Regions from separate parts of the Seohaeicola sp. 4SK31 genome, predicted to be linked through region 1. Evidence: riboswitches for the same ligand, from Rfam matches in the RefSeq annotation. Region 1 holds a riboswitch; the other holds the start of a gene.
What was found. A riboswitch is a leader RNA that binds a small molecule or an ion and turns the genes downstream of it on or off. The one in region 1 is predicted to bind cobalamin.
Positions count from the first base shown of each region.

Region 2: linked by a shared signal. The riboswitch ahead of PVW27_RS05245 (TonB-dependent receptor plug domain-containing protein) and the one ahead of PVW27_RS20045 (DUF1636 family protein) in region 1 are both predicted to bind cobalamin.

Region 1 is NZ_JARAMP010000041.1:300-7,575, reverse strand. Features, by position in the region: gene cobN (cobaltochelatase subunit CobN) at 1-2,500, opposite strand, end outside; gene cobW (cobalamin biosynthesis protein CobW) at 2,510-3,544, opposite strand; gene PVW27_RS20045 (DUF1636 family protein) at 3,546-3,902, opposite strand; cobalamin riboswitch at 3,998-4,234, opposite strand; gene cobO (cob(I)yrinic acid a,c-diamide adenosyltransferase) at 4,277-4,930, shown strand; gene PVW27_RS20035 (cobyric acid synthase) at 4,937-6,382, shown strand; gene PVW27_RS20030 (hypothetical protein) at 6,491-7,276, opposite strand, start outside.
Region 2 is NZ_JARAMP010000004.1:190,294-197,569, forward strand. Features, by position in the region: gene PVW27_RS05240 (ABC transporter substrate-binding protein) at 1-274, opposite strand, end outside; gene PVW27_RS05245 (TonB-dependent receptor plug domain-containing protein) at 313-2,082, opposite strand; cobalamin riboswitch at 2,366-2,575, opposite strand; gene PVW27_RS05250 (aminotransferase-like domain-containing protein) at 2,668-3,861, opposite strand; gene PVW27_RS05255 (serine hydrolase domain-containing protein) at 3,995-5,008, shown strand; gene PVW27_RS05260 (FAD:protein FMN transferase) at 5,049-5,966, opposite strand; gene PVW27_RS05265 (nitrous oxide reductase accessory protein NosL) at 5,968-6,540, opposite strand; gene PVW27_RS05270 (ABC transporter permease) at 6,537-7,276, opposite strand, start outside.

The DNA of each region.
Region 1 (7,276 bases):
CCGCAGCCCCTGTTTCGAACATGGTCGCCAGCCCTGGAAACACATCCCGGAACAGGCCCGACACCCGCAATGTCACGTCGATGCGCGGTCGGTCCAGTAGCGCCAGCGGCACCACCTCGACCCCCGACACCCGCGCTGATCCCGCATCCCAGACAGGCGCCAGCCCCGCAAGATGCAGCGCCATCGCGAATTCCTCGCCCGCAGTCCGCATCGTGGCACTGCCCCAAAGGTCAATGACCAAGCCGCGCGGCCAGTCGCCGTGATCCTGCAAATGCTTGCGCAACACCTCTTCGGCCAGCTTGACGCCTTGGGCATGGGCCCCCCGCGAAGGCACGGCGCGCGGATCGACAGCATAGAGGTTGCGCCCCGTTGGAAGCACGTCCGAGCGTCCCCGCGCGGGCGAGCCGGATGGCCCCGCCGCCACACGCTTGCCCGCGAGCGCGCGGATCAGCCCGTCACGTTCCGCATCGCCACAAGCGCCGCGCCCCAGAACATGCAGCCCCTCTCCATATTGGCTTTCCTTAATATCGCAGACAAAACGGTCCAGCCGTGTCAGCGCCTCGGCAGGGCTTGCGCCTTCCGGCAGGCCAAGATCAGCCTCGACACCTGATGCCCGCGCTTCGCCCAGAATATCCCCGATCAAACGGTCACGCCGTGCAGGGTCCAGCCCGTCAGCGGTGGAAAACTCATCCAGAAGCCGCTCCAGCCGCTGCATCCCTGCCGGAATTTCAGTCTGCGCCAAAGGCGGCGGCAGATGGCCCAAGGTCAGCGCCCCAATGCGCCGCTTGGCCTGCGCCGCCTCGCCGGGGTCGTTGACGATGAAAGGATAGATGACAGGCAAGGTGCCGATCAGCGCCTCGGGCCAGCAATCGCCCGACAGGGCAACAGATTTGCCCGGCAGCCATTCCAGAGTACCATGCGCGCCCATATGGATCAGCGCATGCGGCGCTTGCGCCCGTAGCCAAAGGTAAAACGCTACATAGAAATGACGCGGTACCCGCGCGAGATCGTGGTAATCCCCGTCCCGCGTGACGACATCGCCGCGCTCTGGTTGCAGCGCGATCAGCGCATTGCCACGGCGCAGCGCGGCAAAGCGGAACACCCCGCCGGTGCAAGCCGGATCATCGGCAGGACCACCCCATGCCGCAAACAGATCGTCGCGCAAGGCTTGCGGCAAGCCCTCCAACGCTGCCAGATAATCGGCCAACGGCCAGTCCATCCGCGCATCCATCAGCGCAGCACCCAGCCCCGTCCCCGCCGCAACATCATAGCCCGCAGCCGCCAGATCAGCCAGCAAAGCCTCGGTCGAGGCCAGCGCATCCATACCGACAGCATGCGCCAGCTGATGTGCGCGCCCCGGATAGTTGGACAGAACAAGTGCCAGCCTCCGGTTATCTGCTGCCGTCACCGCCAGATCATGCCACGCCTTGATCTTGCCCACCACCACAGCCACCCGCGCCGCATCGGCACGGTGCGCGAAGCGCGAGAATTGCAAATCAGGATCGCGCTTGCCGGGGGATTTGAAGGATACAAGACCAGCAAACATGCGCCCGTCCACCTCGGGCAGAACCACATGCATGGCAAGGTCTGCAGGCGACAGGCCACGGTCCGACAAGGCCCAATCCTGCCTGCGCGCCGTGGACAAGGCCACCTGAAACACCGGACAATCCGCCATATCAAAGGGCGTTGTTCCATCCTCTGCGCGGGCAGAAAACGCTGTTGCATTCACAATCGCCACAGGCGGCGCCTGATCCAGCCAAGGGCGCAGCCAGTCGGCAAACCCCGCCGCCTTGAGCGACGGCGCGAAGACCCCGCAAGCCGCAAAGCCAGCGGCGCGCAATTCGCGGATCAACACATCCACGGGCGATGTATCCGCCGCTGTCAGGTAGGAGCGGTAAAAGCTTACCAGCACGAAAGGCCCATCCGCAGGCGGCGCGGCAATCACCCCCTGATCAGGATCATAGAACCCCATATCGGGCACGCGCTTGTTGCCGGGCACAGGCCCTGCATAAAGTCCCGCTGCAATGCACAACTGCGCCAAAGCCGCCTGCGCCGCCACAGCGCCACCCGCCTCGCACAACTCCGACAGACGCCGCAGGGTCGAAACCGGCAGGGTGGACAAAGCATCAAGCGCCGGATCGGGCCGCCCGTCCGCAGGCAGCACTGCCAGCGCAATTCCGCGCCTGCGCGCCAGATCCTGAATGGAGGCCAGACCGTAAGGCCAGTAAGCCTCCCCTCCGATCAGACGGATCAGGATCGCCTTTGCCCCCGAAAGGGTGTTCTCAATATAGGTATCGACCGAGACGGGATGTTTCAGCGCAACGATATTCTGCAGCCTAAGAGCTGGCAAGGCACCCGCTGCACGGTGCCAGCCCGCCGCGAACGCCCCGAGGTCACTGTCCGAGAAGGACAACACCACTAGATCGGCAGGGTCCTGCCCCGGATCGAACGGGGTTTCAGCCTCTTCCAGACCATGGGATTCGCGGAAGACGACGTGCATGATGTGCCCTTAGCCCTGCAAAACTCGGTGGATCGCGGCAGCGTCGATATTGTCATGCTCCGCGATGACAACAAGACGCGACTGGCGCGGGGTCTCTCCCCATGGACGGTCGAACTGATGGCGCACACGTTCCCCCACGGCTTGCAACAGAAGACGCATCGGCTTGCCCGTCACCGCGATATAGCCCTTCACCCGCAGGATATCCTGCTCGCGCGACAAACGCTGCACGCGGGCGACCAGATCGTCGATATCCGCGACCTCGTCCAGCGCCACGACGATGGAATCGAAATCCTCGTGCTCGTGGTCGTCATGACCGTCGTGATGGCTGGGGCGCGCATCCAAATCATCCTCGGCCGCCGCGTTCAGGCCGATGATCACCCGCGGATCGATCACACCGTCGGTCATGGCGATGATCGGCAGCTTGCGCGGCGTTTCCGCCTCGATCACCTTGCGCGCCGCCGCAAGACCGGCCTCGCCCGCCAGATCAGCCTTGGACAGCAGCACCACATCGGCGCAGGCGATCTGGTCCTCGAACACCTCGGAGAGCGGTGTCTCGTGATCCAGTGAGTCGTCCGCAAGACGCTGTGCATCCACCGCCGCCACATCGGGCGCGAAACGCCCCGCCGCCACCGCCTCGGCATCAGCCAGCGCGATCACGCCGTCCACGGTAATCTTGGAGCGGATCGCGGGCCAGTCGAACGCCTTCAACAGTGGTTTGGGCAGTGCCAAACCGGAGGTTTCGATGATAATATGGTCCGGCCGCTGCGGCATCGCCAGAAGCGCCTCGATCGTGGGGATGAAATCATCGGCCACAGTGCAGCAGATGCAGCCATTGGCCAGTTCGACGATATTCTCTTCGGGGCAATTCTCGTCCGCGCAGGCTTTGAGGATATCGCCGTCCACGCCCACGGTGCCGAACTCGTTGACCAGTATGGCCAGCCGCTTGCCCTGCGGGTTCTGCATCAGATGCCGGATCAGCGTGGTCTTGCCCGATCCCAGAAAGCCGGTGATGACAGTGACGGGGATTTTGGTCAGATCGGACATGTCAAAGCTCCATTTTGGGAAGGCGCGCAAGGCTCTGCTTGCGGAAGATCACGGGGCGTTCACGCCACGGCACGATACCGTCCTCGGTCTGTGCATAAAGCGCCGCGCCGCGCAGGATTTCATCGGTATCATCAGAGGTCATACGACCGTAGACATACGACCATGCGCCGGGCTTGGTCAGGGCGATGCTGCACCCGTGATCGCAGGCGGACAAGCATTCGACGGGGCGAATGGTCACACCTTCGGGCGCGGGCGCAGTCGACAGCGCCTCGAACAGTCGGGCACCGGCGCAAACCTCGCCCTCAAGCACCGGCTGGCCCGCGCGGCAGGTCATGCAGACATGGAGAACAGCACCCATCGCGTCACCTTTTTTGACTGCGGAAAACAGAGGCATGCGCCAACGGTCAGGCGTTATCGCCTGTGTCCGAAGGTCGCGGAACACCCCGTCCGCGCGTTTCAGTTCGTGCACTGGCAGGTCTCCCGGCTTGCGGATCTCGAAGCGGGGCTTGCACCTTGCTTCAGCGGTTCGCCCCCCTTCCCGAACCTTGCGGCCAGTGGCATGGGCGGACCTTTCCGGTCACGGTCGCGGGGGCGGCTGCGCTTCGGTCAGGCAACACGGGTGTGTCGCAAAACCTGTCGCATTCCCTTTTGGCCTGCCATAAGACAGGCACCAGCGCTCAATCCCCCTCATTTGACAGAAGGGCGGCGAGTGTCAAGAAAAAGGACAATACGATGTCAGATATTCAGAACACTTCCGCCGACAAACCAGCCCCCACATCCGAGGCGGAACTGGCGCGTCATGCCTCCAAGATGGCCAAGAAGAAAGCCGCCCGCGACCGGATGATGGCCGCTAAGGAAGGCGAGAAAGGGCTGATCATCGTCCATACAGGTGCGGGCAAAGGTAAATCCTCGTCCGGATTCGGGATGATCCTGCGGTCTATCGCGCATGGCATGCCCTGCGCCGTTGTGCAGTTCATCAAAGGTGGGTGGGATACCGGCGAGCGGCGCCTGATCGAGGGCCAGTTCACGGAGCTGTGCCAGTTCCACGCGATGGGCGAAGGTTTCACATGGGAAACGCAGGATAAGGCGCGCGACATTGCCGCAGCCCAAGCCGGATGGGAAAAGGCCAAATCCCTGATCCGCGATCCCGAAATTCGGTTTGTGCTGCTGGACGAGATTAACATCGCGCTGCGCTACGACTATCTGGATATCGACGAGGTGCTGACCTTTCTGTCCGAGGAAAAACCCCCGTTGACGCATGTCTGCCTGACTGGCCGCAACGCCAAGGAGGCGCTGATCGAGGCCGCCGATCTGGTGACCGAGATGACGCTGGTCAAGCATCCATTCCGCTCCGGCATCAAGGCCCAGCCGGGCGTGGAATTCTGATCCCCGATGCCCGCGATCATGATTCAGGGCTGCGGCTCGAATGTCGGCAAATCCATGCTGGTGGCGGGGGTGTGCCGTGCAGCAGCCCGCCGTGGCCTGTCCGTGGCGCCGTTCAAGCCGCAGAACATGTCCAACAACGCTGCCGTCACCGCCGATGGTGGCGAGATCGGACGGGCGCAGGCCTTGCAGGCGCTGGCCTGCGGGCTGGAGCCGGTCACGGATATGAATCCGGTGCTGTTGAAACCCGAGTCCGAGGTGGGCGCGCAGGTGATCGTGCAGGGCAAAAGGCTGACCACGGCACGGGCGCGCGATTATGCGGCGCTGAAGCCCAAGCTGATGGCCTCGGTGCTGGACAGTTTCAACCGCCTGCGCGACACCTATGATCTGGTTATCGTGGAGGGCGCGGGCAGCCCGGCCGAGGTGAACCTGCGTGCCGGTGATATCGCCAATATGGGCTTTGCCCGCGCCGCCGATGTGCCGGTGATCCTGACCGGCGATATCGACCGTGGCGGCGTGATCGCGCAGGTCGTGGGCACTCAGACGGTGATTGATCCGGCTGATGCTGCAATGATCAAAGGATTTATTATTAATAAGTTTCGTGGCGATCCTCGTCTGTTTGACGATGGGTATGTCATGATCGAGCAGATTACCGGATGGCGCGGTTTCGGCGTGGTGCCGTGGTTTGTACGAGCCAATCTGCTGCCCGCTGAGGATGCGCTCGATCTGGCCTCCGGCCCTGCCACAGACGGCGTGACCATAGCCTGCCTGACCTTAAGCCGGATTGCCAATTTCGACGATCTGGACCCGCTCAAGGCGGAACCCGGCGTCAATCTGGTGATGGTGCGCGCAGGTCAGCCGATCCCCGGTGATGCGCGTCTGGTGATCATTCCCGGATCAAAGTCGACTCGCGGCGATCTGGCATTTCTGCGCGCGCAGGGCTGGGACATAGATCTGAATGCCCATGTTCGGCGCGGCGGGCATGTTTTGGGCATTTGTGGCGGCTATCAGATGCTGGGGCAAAGCGTGAGTGACCCTGATGGGATCGAAGGCCCTGCAGGCGAAACATCTGGGCTAGGCCTGTTGAATGTAGCCACCGTGATGACGCCGAACAAGCGCCTTTCACGCGTGAAAGCGACCCATTCCGCCAGCGGGCTGGAAGTGGCGGGCTACGAGATCCACATCGGACAGAGCAACGGCCCCGATTGCGCGCGCCCTTTCGCCCGGATTGAAGGGCGGGCCGAAGGCGCTGTGAGTGCAGACGGACGCATCATCGGGAGCTATCTGCACGGGTTGTTCGCCTCGGACGCGTTTCGCGCCAACTTTCTCTCCGCATTGGGCGTAAATGCCTCGACACTGGCGCACAGCGCACTAATCGAACAGACGCTGGATGCGCTGGCCGATCACGTAGAGGAGCATTTGGATGTTGAGGGTCTTATAGATTTGGCGCGTTAGATATTCACATAGCGCGCCGCATTGCGTCGCGGTGACGGTTCGGGCTCAAGGCGTCGATGAACAGCGAGCCGCCAACTACAGCTTCGAGCTGTAAGCGCGCCACTCTTACTAAAAGGCAACGCGGAATCCCATAATAGCTGCTGTATCCTGACGCCCGGTGATATGACCATGGTTAAACGCATGGATAGCGCCAACAAAGACCTCAGCGCTTTGTCCCATGGGTGTTCCATAAGTAATCGATAGATCAATTTCCCGGGCTTGCGGTGCATAGTTGATCCCTAAATCTTGGTAAGACACACCACCTGCGCTGCGAGCAGCCGGTAGCGCAATTTGAGTGCTACCGGAGGTGACAGCGATAGGCATAGATACTCCGAGGCTCAGCCGGTCCCCTTTCCGCAACACACCAGTTTGTCCAGCCTCTACACGCATGGCATTGAAGCGCACATCCGAAGTGTTTGACATCCCGATGCCTGTGGAACCCGGCGACATCCCAAAGGTTCCGCCAAGTTCTATGAAGCCGGCTGATCCGATCTTTTGTGAAAAACCCACTTCCAATGCCGCAAAAGTGGAACTTGTTCCTTCCAAGCCAGGCAGCACCGAACCGTCATCGCGGCCAAGGTTCAAACCAATGAAAATCGCGCCGCCTGCTGCTTCAAACGATTTGCCAATTGAAGCAACAGCAGCAGGCTCAGATCCGTCCCCGGCGGTTGACCCATGTGCAGTGTCGGGACTCAGCATAGCCAATTCGAATGTATCATGTGTCAGAGTGATATCAGCTCCACCGTATTCTTGCATCAAACTGTGGCGGGGTGCATTGCCGAACATTGCGCTCCACAGCTTTTCAGAAACGGGAGCGGCTGGCGCCATAGCCGCAAGTGCCGTACCAGGCATGGT
Region 2 (7,276 bases), on a different contig from region 1:
GATCACTGTAAACCCCTGCCAGAACCAGATCCGGCCGCATCGCAAAGATCTCTTCCGCCTGCCCGTGGTTCTTTTCATAGCCCGCGGCCTCCTCGACCATCGGCGAGGCCAGCGGGTCAAAGGCGATATGCGACACCGAGAGAAGTTGCCCCTCGTCAGCCAGCAACATCGCCAGTTGATCGGTGCACAGGTTCATCGACACGACACGGGTCGGCGCTTCGGCATCTGCCGAACCAGCAACAAGCAGCGCCGCAGCAGAGGCGAGCGCCGCCATCAGATGGCGGCGCAAATTGCGTGAAAGGTTACCCCGGACTACCACTGGCCCTGAATGCCGACATAGAGCGTGCGGCCCTGCGAGGCATAGCCCCAGCTTTCGGAATACTCCTCGTCGAACAGGTTCACGACACGCCCTGTCAAAGCCAGATTGTCGGTCAGATCATAAGTGGCAGACAGGTTGACCGTCGTGAAATCGGGAAGCTTCTCGTTCGAAAACGAACCGAAAAATTGCGTATCAAAGCTCCCTGCCACATGACGCAGATCCGCTGTGATGCTGCCTTTACCGCCAAATGTCCGCAACGTGGCACCCAAGCCCAGTTCGTGTTCAGGGCGGCGGGTGGCGGGTGTTCCCGTCGGAGTTTTTGCATCCAGATAGGTATAGGCAAGACGAAGGCTCAGGTCCTCGGTTGCTTGCAGCACGCCACTGACCTCGACACCTTCACGCGGGCTTTTGCCGGAAAGGTTCACATAGCAGGAGCTCGCGCCGCTCGCGGACGGGATGCAACTTCCATTCGCACCGGCATCGCCCGAAACAACCGTGATCGCGTTTGTCAGTTCCTCGTTGAAATAGGACACGTCGATGATGCCGCGTCCGCCCAGAACCTCGGCTTCAATGCCGATATCATAGCCACGGTTTTCTTCCGGTGTCAGGGTCGTGTTACTGATATAGCCGAAAGATCCGCCAAAATTCTCGAAGAAGTTCGGGTTGACGACACCGGTCCCAGCCGACGCATGAAGCCGCAGGCCCGTGTCAGGAATACGCCACGACAGTCCAAGGTTCCACGTCGTGAAATCATCGAAAGTGTCGTTCATATCGTGGCGCATGCCGGCCTGAATATCGATGCCGCCCTCGAAAAATCCACGATATTCCAAGGCAACGGACTGGCTGCCCCGGTCGAATTCCGGAACAAATGTCGTCGAAGTCTTTTCTTGAACATCTTCCAGCAGGACACTCAGCAATTGACGTGCGTCTGCGACGGTACCGCCATCAAGCGCGAAGCTGCCCCGATACTTCAGGCTGCGCGTTTCACCGTCCAGCGCATAGGCTCCCTGGATCGGGTCCTCGCTGAACTGATCGAAACGGCTGAGACTGTAGGATAAACGGTGCGTCAGACGACCATCCAGCATCTGGTAGTCAGCATAGACCTGCGCCGTAGTCTCTTCGCGCTCACTCAGCGCATTTCGCTCATCCACCACATATTCATCGGGGGTCGAGGCGCTGAAACTATTGACGTCATAGTCGTAATCTTCATCAGAGCGACGGATCGTGAAACCCAGTGTCAGATCATCCGTTGCCTTCCAATAAGCGGACAGCCCCAAAGTCCTGCGACGGGTGCCGTCCTTTTCGCCACCGTCACCTGATGCGTCAAAACCTGCGTCGTCGCGATCACTGAAAGAGAATGCAAGCCCGCCACGATCGGTCCGTGTCGAGACATTGCCCGACAGCGCGTATCCGTTGCCGACTTCGACCGAGCCGCCGTACTGCGTTCCAACAGAGCCGGTTCGCGTAATGATATTGATCACGCCGCTTGAGGCGTTTGACCCATAGAACACCGACTGCGGACCTCGGAGCACCTCAATCCGTTCAACATTCGCCGTCTCGAGACCGGAAATGATGTATTCTTCGCCGCCGCCGCCAAGTTCGACTCCATCCAGCAGGATCAGAACGTTGTTGCTTTCACTGCCGCGAAGGCGGACCTGCGTGTAATTCGCACCGACACTGGCGACCGAGACGCCGGGCAGCGCGCGAAGTGCATCCTGAATGGTCCGCAGGCCACGATCTTCGATATCATCCGACGTCAGCACGCTGACCGACCGGCCATAGGCATTGCTGGCAAAAGGCGTCAGGCCACCTGAAACGACGATCTCATCCAGATCGAAAACGCCGCTCTCTTGCGCGTGGACGGGGGCGGTGCCTGCCAGCAGGATTGCCATCAGGGAAAGGGGGTATCTCATTTTTGTCTCCAAGAACGCCCGGGTCGGGCGTGTCCAAGTCCAGAATGTGTCGTTGGAAGGAGAGACTCCTCCGCAGACGGTGCGAATGCCACCACTACGGAAAAACCGTTATCCACGACGCGCCCCGCGTCCGGATAGGGTGATCACTCTGGCAGGTCTCCTGACTTGCGGGTCACAGCTTGGCTGAGTCTTCCCAGGGTTATCTTCCCCAGTGACATGGTTCAGCTTCGCTCGCCGCTCACAGTTGCGGGGGCAGTCCCGGATTTGCGGCCTTGCGGTCGCGCACCGGATTCCCATTTTAACCGAACGGTTACCCGCCCGGACCAGAACAAGGATTTGGGTAAACAGAAAAGCCGGGAGTCGCAACAGAATTCTCTGCCGAAAAAAGCCCCTTCAATTAGAGCGTCTCAATCGGCTTTCAAGGGCAGCACGCCATCAAGACCGGCGTGACTGACGCAGGACCTTGCCAAGAGCGGCGATCCCCTCGCGGATGCGATCTTCCGATTGGGCGGAGTAGTTGATCCGCGCATGATTGGCCTGTTCCGTCACAGGAAAGAAGGTCGCCCCCGGCACATAGGCGACCCGCGCCTGCGGCAGTGCCACGTCTTTCATGAAGGCTGTCGCGTCGAAACCATCGGGAAATGTCGCCCAGGTAAACAGACCGCCCTCAGGATCTGTCATGGTCACATCCTGCGGGAAGTGCTGGCGGATGGCGTCCAGCATCACCTCTTTTTTGTGGCGATATGCCTTTTGCAACATCGCGATATGGGCCGTCAGATCGAAGCGATCGAGGAAGAGGCTGGCGGCGGCCATATTCAGCGTCGACGTCTGTGTATCCGCAGCGACCTTCAGCAGGGCCATCTTCTCAAGCAAGAGGGGTGACGCAACTGCCCAGCCGATCCTCAGACCCGGCACCAGGACCTTTGAAAAGCTGCCCAGATGGATCACACGACCCTGCGTATCCAGCGATTTGAGCGTGGGTAGGGTTTCGCCCGCGAAACGTATGTGGCGATAGGGCGTGTCTTCCAGAACGATCACATCATGCGCGTTGGCCAGTTCAACCAGACGGTGGCGGCGGTCCAGTGATAGCGTAACACCGGTGGGGTTCTGAAAGTCCGGCACCGTATAGATCATGCGCGCGCGGGAATTGCTGCGCAGCGCCTCCTCCAGCGCGTCCATCCGCATCCCGTCGCTATCCATCGGCACGGCCGCATACCGGGGCTGGCTGGGGTTGAAGGCGATCAACGCTCCCAGAAAAGTGGGATCCTCGGTGATGATGACATCGTCCGGATCGACCAGCATCTTTGCTGCAAAATCAAGACCTTGCTGGGACCCTTGCAGGATCAGCACATCCTCGGGACGGCAGGCGGTGCCATCGGCCACCATCAACTGCGCGATCTGCTCACGCAGGCGCGGCAGCCCGTCCGAGGGGGCGTATTGCATCGCCGCGCCACCCGGCGCGCGGATCACATCGCGGAACACCTGTTCAAGCTGCGCCGCGGGAAACAGGCTGGCATCGGGATAGCCGCCGCCGAATGAAATGATCGAGGGATCCGCCCCCAGCGCCAGAAGTTCCTTGATGGCGGAAGGTTCGACCTTCTCCATCCGTTGCGCAAAATGGGGTGACATCTGTTTCTCCGCCGCACCTGAGGTCTCAGGGGACACCTAAACGGCCGGGGATGCAAGCCGACACGGCTCACGCTTTTCTGAATGGCAACTGTTCTGAATGGCAACTGTCGTTCAATGCACTAGATTTGAGACCATGCAGAGAGACACATATCGCCTGACACGCCGCCGGATGATCGCCAGTGGCGCGGCCCTTTTGGCAACCCCCGCCTTGGCGCAGGCAGATCCGTGGAAAGCCGTGGCAGACCGGGCGCGAGGGTTGGACCAATGCCACGCGCTGATGATCCGCATGGGGGGAACCGATGTTCTGACCGAGGTGTTCCGGGGGCCAGGTCTTGACCGTGCCGTTCCTGTCAAATCCGTGTCCAAGACAATCGTCGCCGCCCTGACCGGTGCGGCACTTGATCGGGGCGAGATTCCGTCGATCACAGCAACACTGGCCGATGTTGCGCCGCGCCTTGTTCCCGCAGGCGCGGACCCGCGTGTCGGCCTTCTGACCATCGAAAACCTTGTGACCATGCAGGCAGGGCTGGAGCGGACATCGGGCGGCAACTACGGCGCATGGATCGGCAGTCGGGATTGGGTGGCCGACGCGTTGTCGCGGCCCTTTGTGGCTGAGCCGGGTGCCCGGATGCTTTACTCGACCGGCAGTTTCCATGTTCTGGGGGCGGTGTTGTCCGATGTCGCCGGGGAAAGTCTGCTGGATCTGGCGCGCACCCGCCTTGGCAATCCGCTGGGAATAGAAATTCCGGCATGGACCCGTGATCCGCAGGGGCGGTATCTGGGTGGGAACGAGATGGCATTGACCCTGTCGGCCATGGTGCGGTTTGGCGAGTTGTATCTTGCGGGCGGCGTTTGGGACGGGGACCAGATCCTGAGCCGCGACTGGGTCACCGCCTCTCTGGAACCGCGGACAAGCTCGCCGTTCTCGGGGCTGGCCTATGGCTATGGGTGGTTTCTGGGTCGCGCCTCAGGACGCGACTATGCCTTGGCCCGCGGCTATGGTGGGCAGGTGATCTGCATCGTGCCAGACCTGTCGCTGTCGTTGGCGCTGACATCCGATCCGACACGACCAGCCCGCAGCGAAGGATACTTCGGGGATATCATGGCGCTGATCGAGGAACTTGTCATCCCAACGGCGCATGGGTGATTGTTTGGTCATCCCAACATCACCCGCAATCCGCAGGGAATCATGTGCGTGCGGCAAGGTGCATCAGCTTGGCCCCGGGCAGCCGTTTCAGTGTTTCGTGAATCCGGTCGCGTGACATCAGGCACATCGCCGTGCTAAGCGCATCGGCCATGGCCGCGCTGTCGGCGCTGACGCTGACCAATTGCCAGACAGGCGCCGCTGGGCGTCCCGTCCGGGGATCCAGAATATGACCGACTTTGCCCTCGGCATCGAATGTCGTTCCCAAAGGCGCGGATGAGGCCAGCGCGCGGTCACGCAGACCGACAAGAGGTTTCGCCGGCAGATCAAGTGTCACCGGCCATGCGCCACCGTGCGGATGACCGCCCAGTGCACGCAATTCACCTGTATCGATCAGAATGTCCGTCAGGCCTTCCGCCTCAAGCAAGGCGGTGACGCGATCGGCGATATAGCCTTGCGCAATCCCGTTCAGCGTCAAGGCCATTCCAGGTCGCAACCTGATGGAGCCCGTCTCAATTGCCACCCGGTCCCACCCGCAGCGCGCATGTGCCATAGCGATGGCGGAAACATCGGGCGCGCGCCCTGCCGCATGCGAACGGGCATAGAGTGACCAAAGCGGCTGTACTGTTGGATCGAAGAAACCATCTGTCGCGTGATGCAGGGCACCGGCCAGCGACAGACATTCGAGAAGCTCGAAGGGTGGCGCATCCAGATATCCCGCCGCGTTCAGGCGACTGAGGGCAGATTGGCTGCGATAGAGGCTGAAGACATCCTCCAGGCGGTCGATCTCGGCCCGCGCGGCGGCGGTGATGCGCGCTGCCTCGGGGTGAGTCAGCGTGATCGTCGCGCGCGCGCCCAGTGCGCTGCCCTTCCAACGGTACAAGGAAGCGGCCTGGCCGCTGCCGGCCATGGCAAGACTGGCGGCGGAAATCACGAGGAAACGTCGGCGTGTCAGGGTCATGTCAGTTCTGCCTTTCGCGGCTCAGGCGTTCAAGACGCGCTGTGAAGTCGTCTTCGTCTGTGTGGTCGTCGGTCCCGTCTGCGATGGGCACGGCCGACAGCACATCCGCATCCCGCACCTCGGCCAGGGTGACCACATGGCCACCCCGCAGGGCGGCAAAAGCCTCGGCGTTGCGGCGCGACAGAAACGGCACCAGTTCCGGCGCGTCCATGCCGCCGGTCGCGTCCGATCCGATCACGAAATACGCGGTGCTCGCGTCGATCCAGTTATCGGGACCCGGTTGCGCCCAACTGGGGGCGACAGCCATGTCATTCACATAGATCGCCCTGATGGCATGGCTTTGTTCAGGCATGCGCTGATAGGCGATGGCATCGCGGACCTGACTGAAGAACAGGGGATCTGGCAATCCGTCCAGATGCACCTGTGCCTTGGGGCCGGGATGTTCCAGCAGGTCCATCTGGCAGTAATGTCCGACCGCCTGCGCCGTCAGTGCCACTGGAGGCGGCGGGGTTGCGGCCTCCTCCTTGCAGGCGGCAAGCGACAGGGTGGCCAGCAGGATCAGCAACGGTTTCATGGCGTCACCCTCCGCAACGCGGCGACGGCCAGCGCAAAGGCCACGACGGGCCAGAGCAGAACCGAAATCAGAGCGTGATAGGCGGGGATCGTCTGCGCCGCGCCGCCAAGTCCCGAGGCTGCCGCGGTTGCCTCGGAGGCGGCCAGGTTGAACAGGCGGAAGGCATCGGCTGGATTGGCAAGAAGAAGCCACGGCAGGGCACGCGTGGTGAAGACCCCGCCCCCATCGGCCACGACCGCCGCCAGAAGGCCGAGATCGTAAAGGACAACGACAGCCAGCCAGACTCCGATGGCCAGACCCGCCGCGGCACCGGGCCGGCGCGCCATGGCCGACAGGGCATATCCAATGCACAGGAACACCGCCCCCAGCAGCACCGAGGACCAGAACAGCCGCCAGAGCGCAGGAAGACCTTCCACGGCCTCGGGGTCGGCGACCAGTGCGGCCACCGCCGCCAGCCCATAGCCCGCGCCCACGGCGATGGCCAGCACCGCCAGATGGGCCGCGAATTTGCCCAGCAGGATAGCCCCGCGCGACACCGGATAGGTCAGGGTCAACGACAGCGTGCCACGCTCCATTTCGCCTGCAACGGCGTCAAAGGACATCAAGAGCGCCATGAGCGGCACCAGATAGACTCCCAGTGAGGTCAGGCTGGCGACCGTCACGGACAATGCGTCTACTCCCACATCGCCGGTGGGTGCGCTGCCTGCCGCTGACAGAACCAGCGCGAACAGCGCCA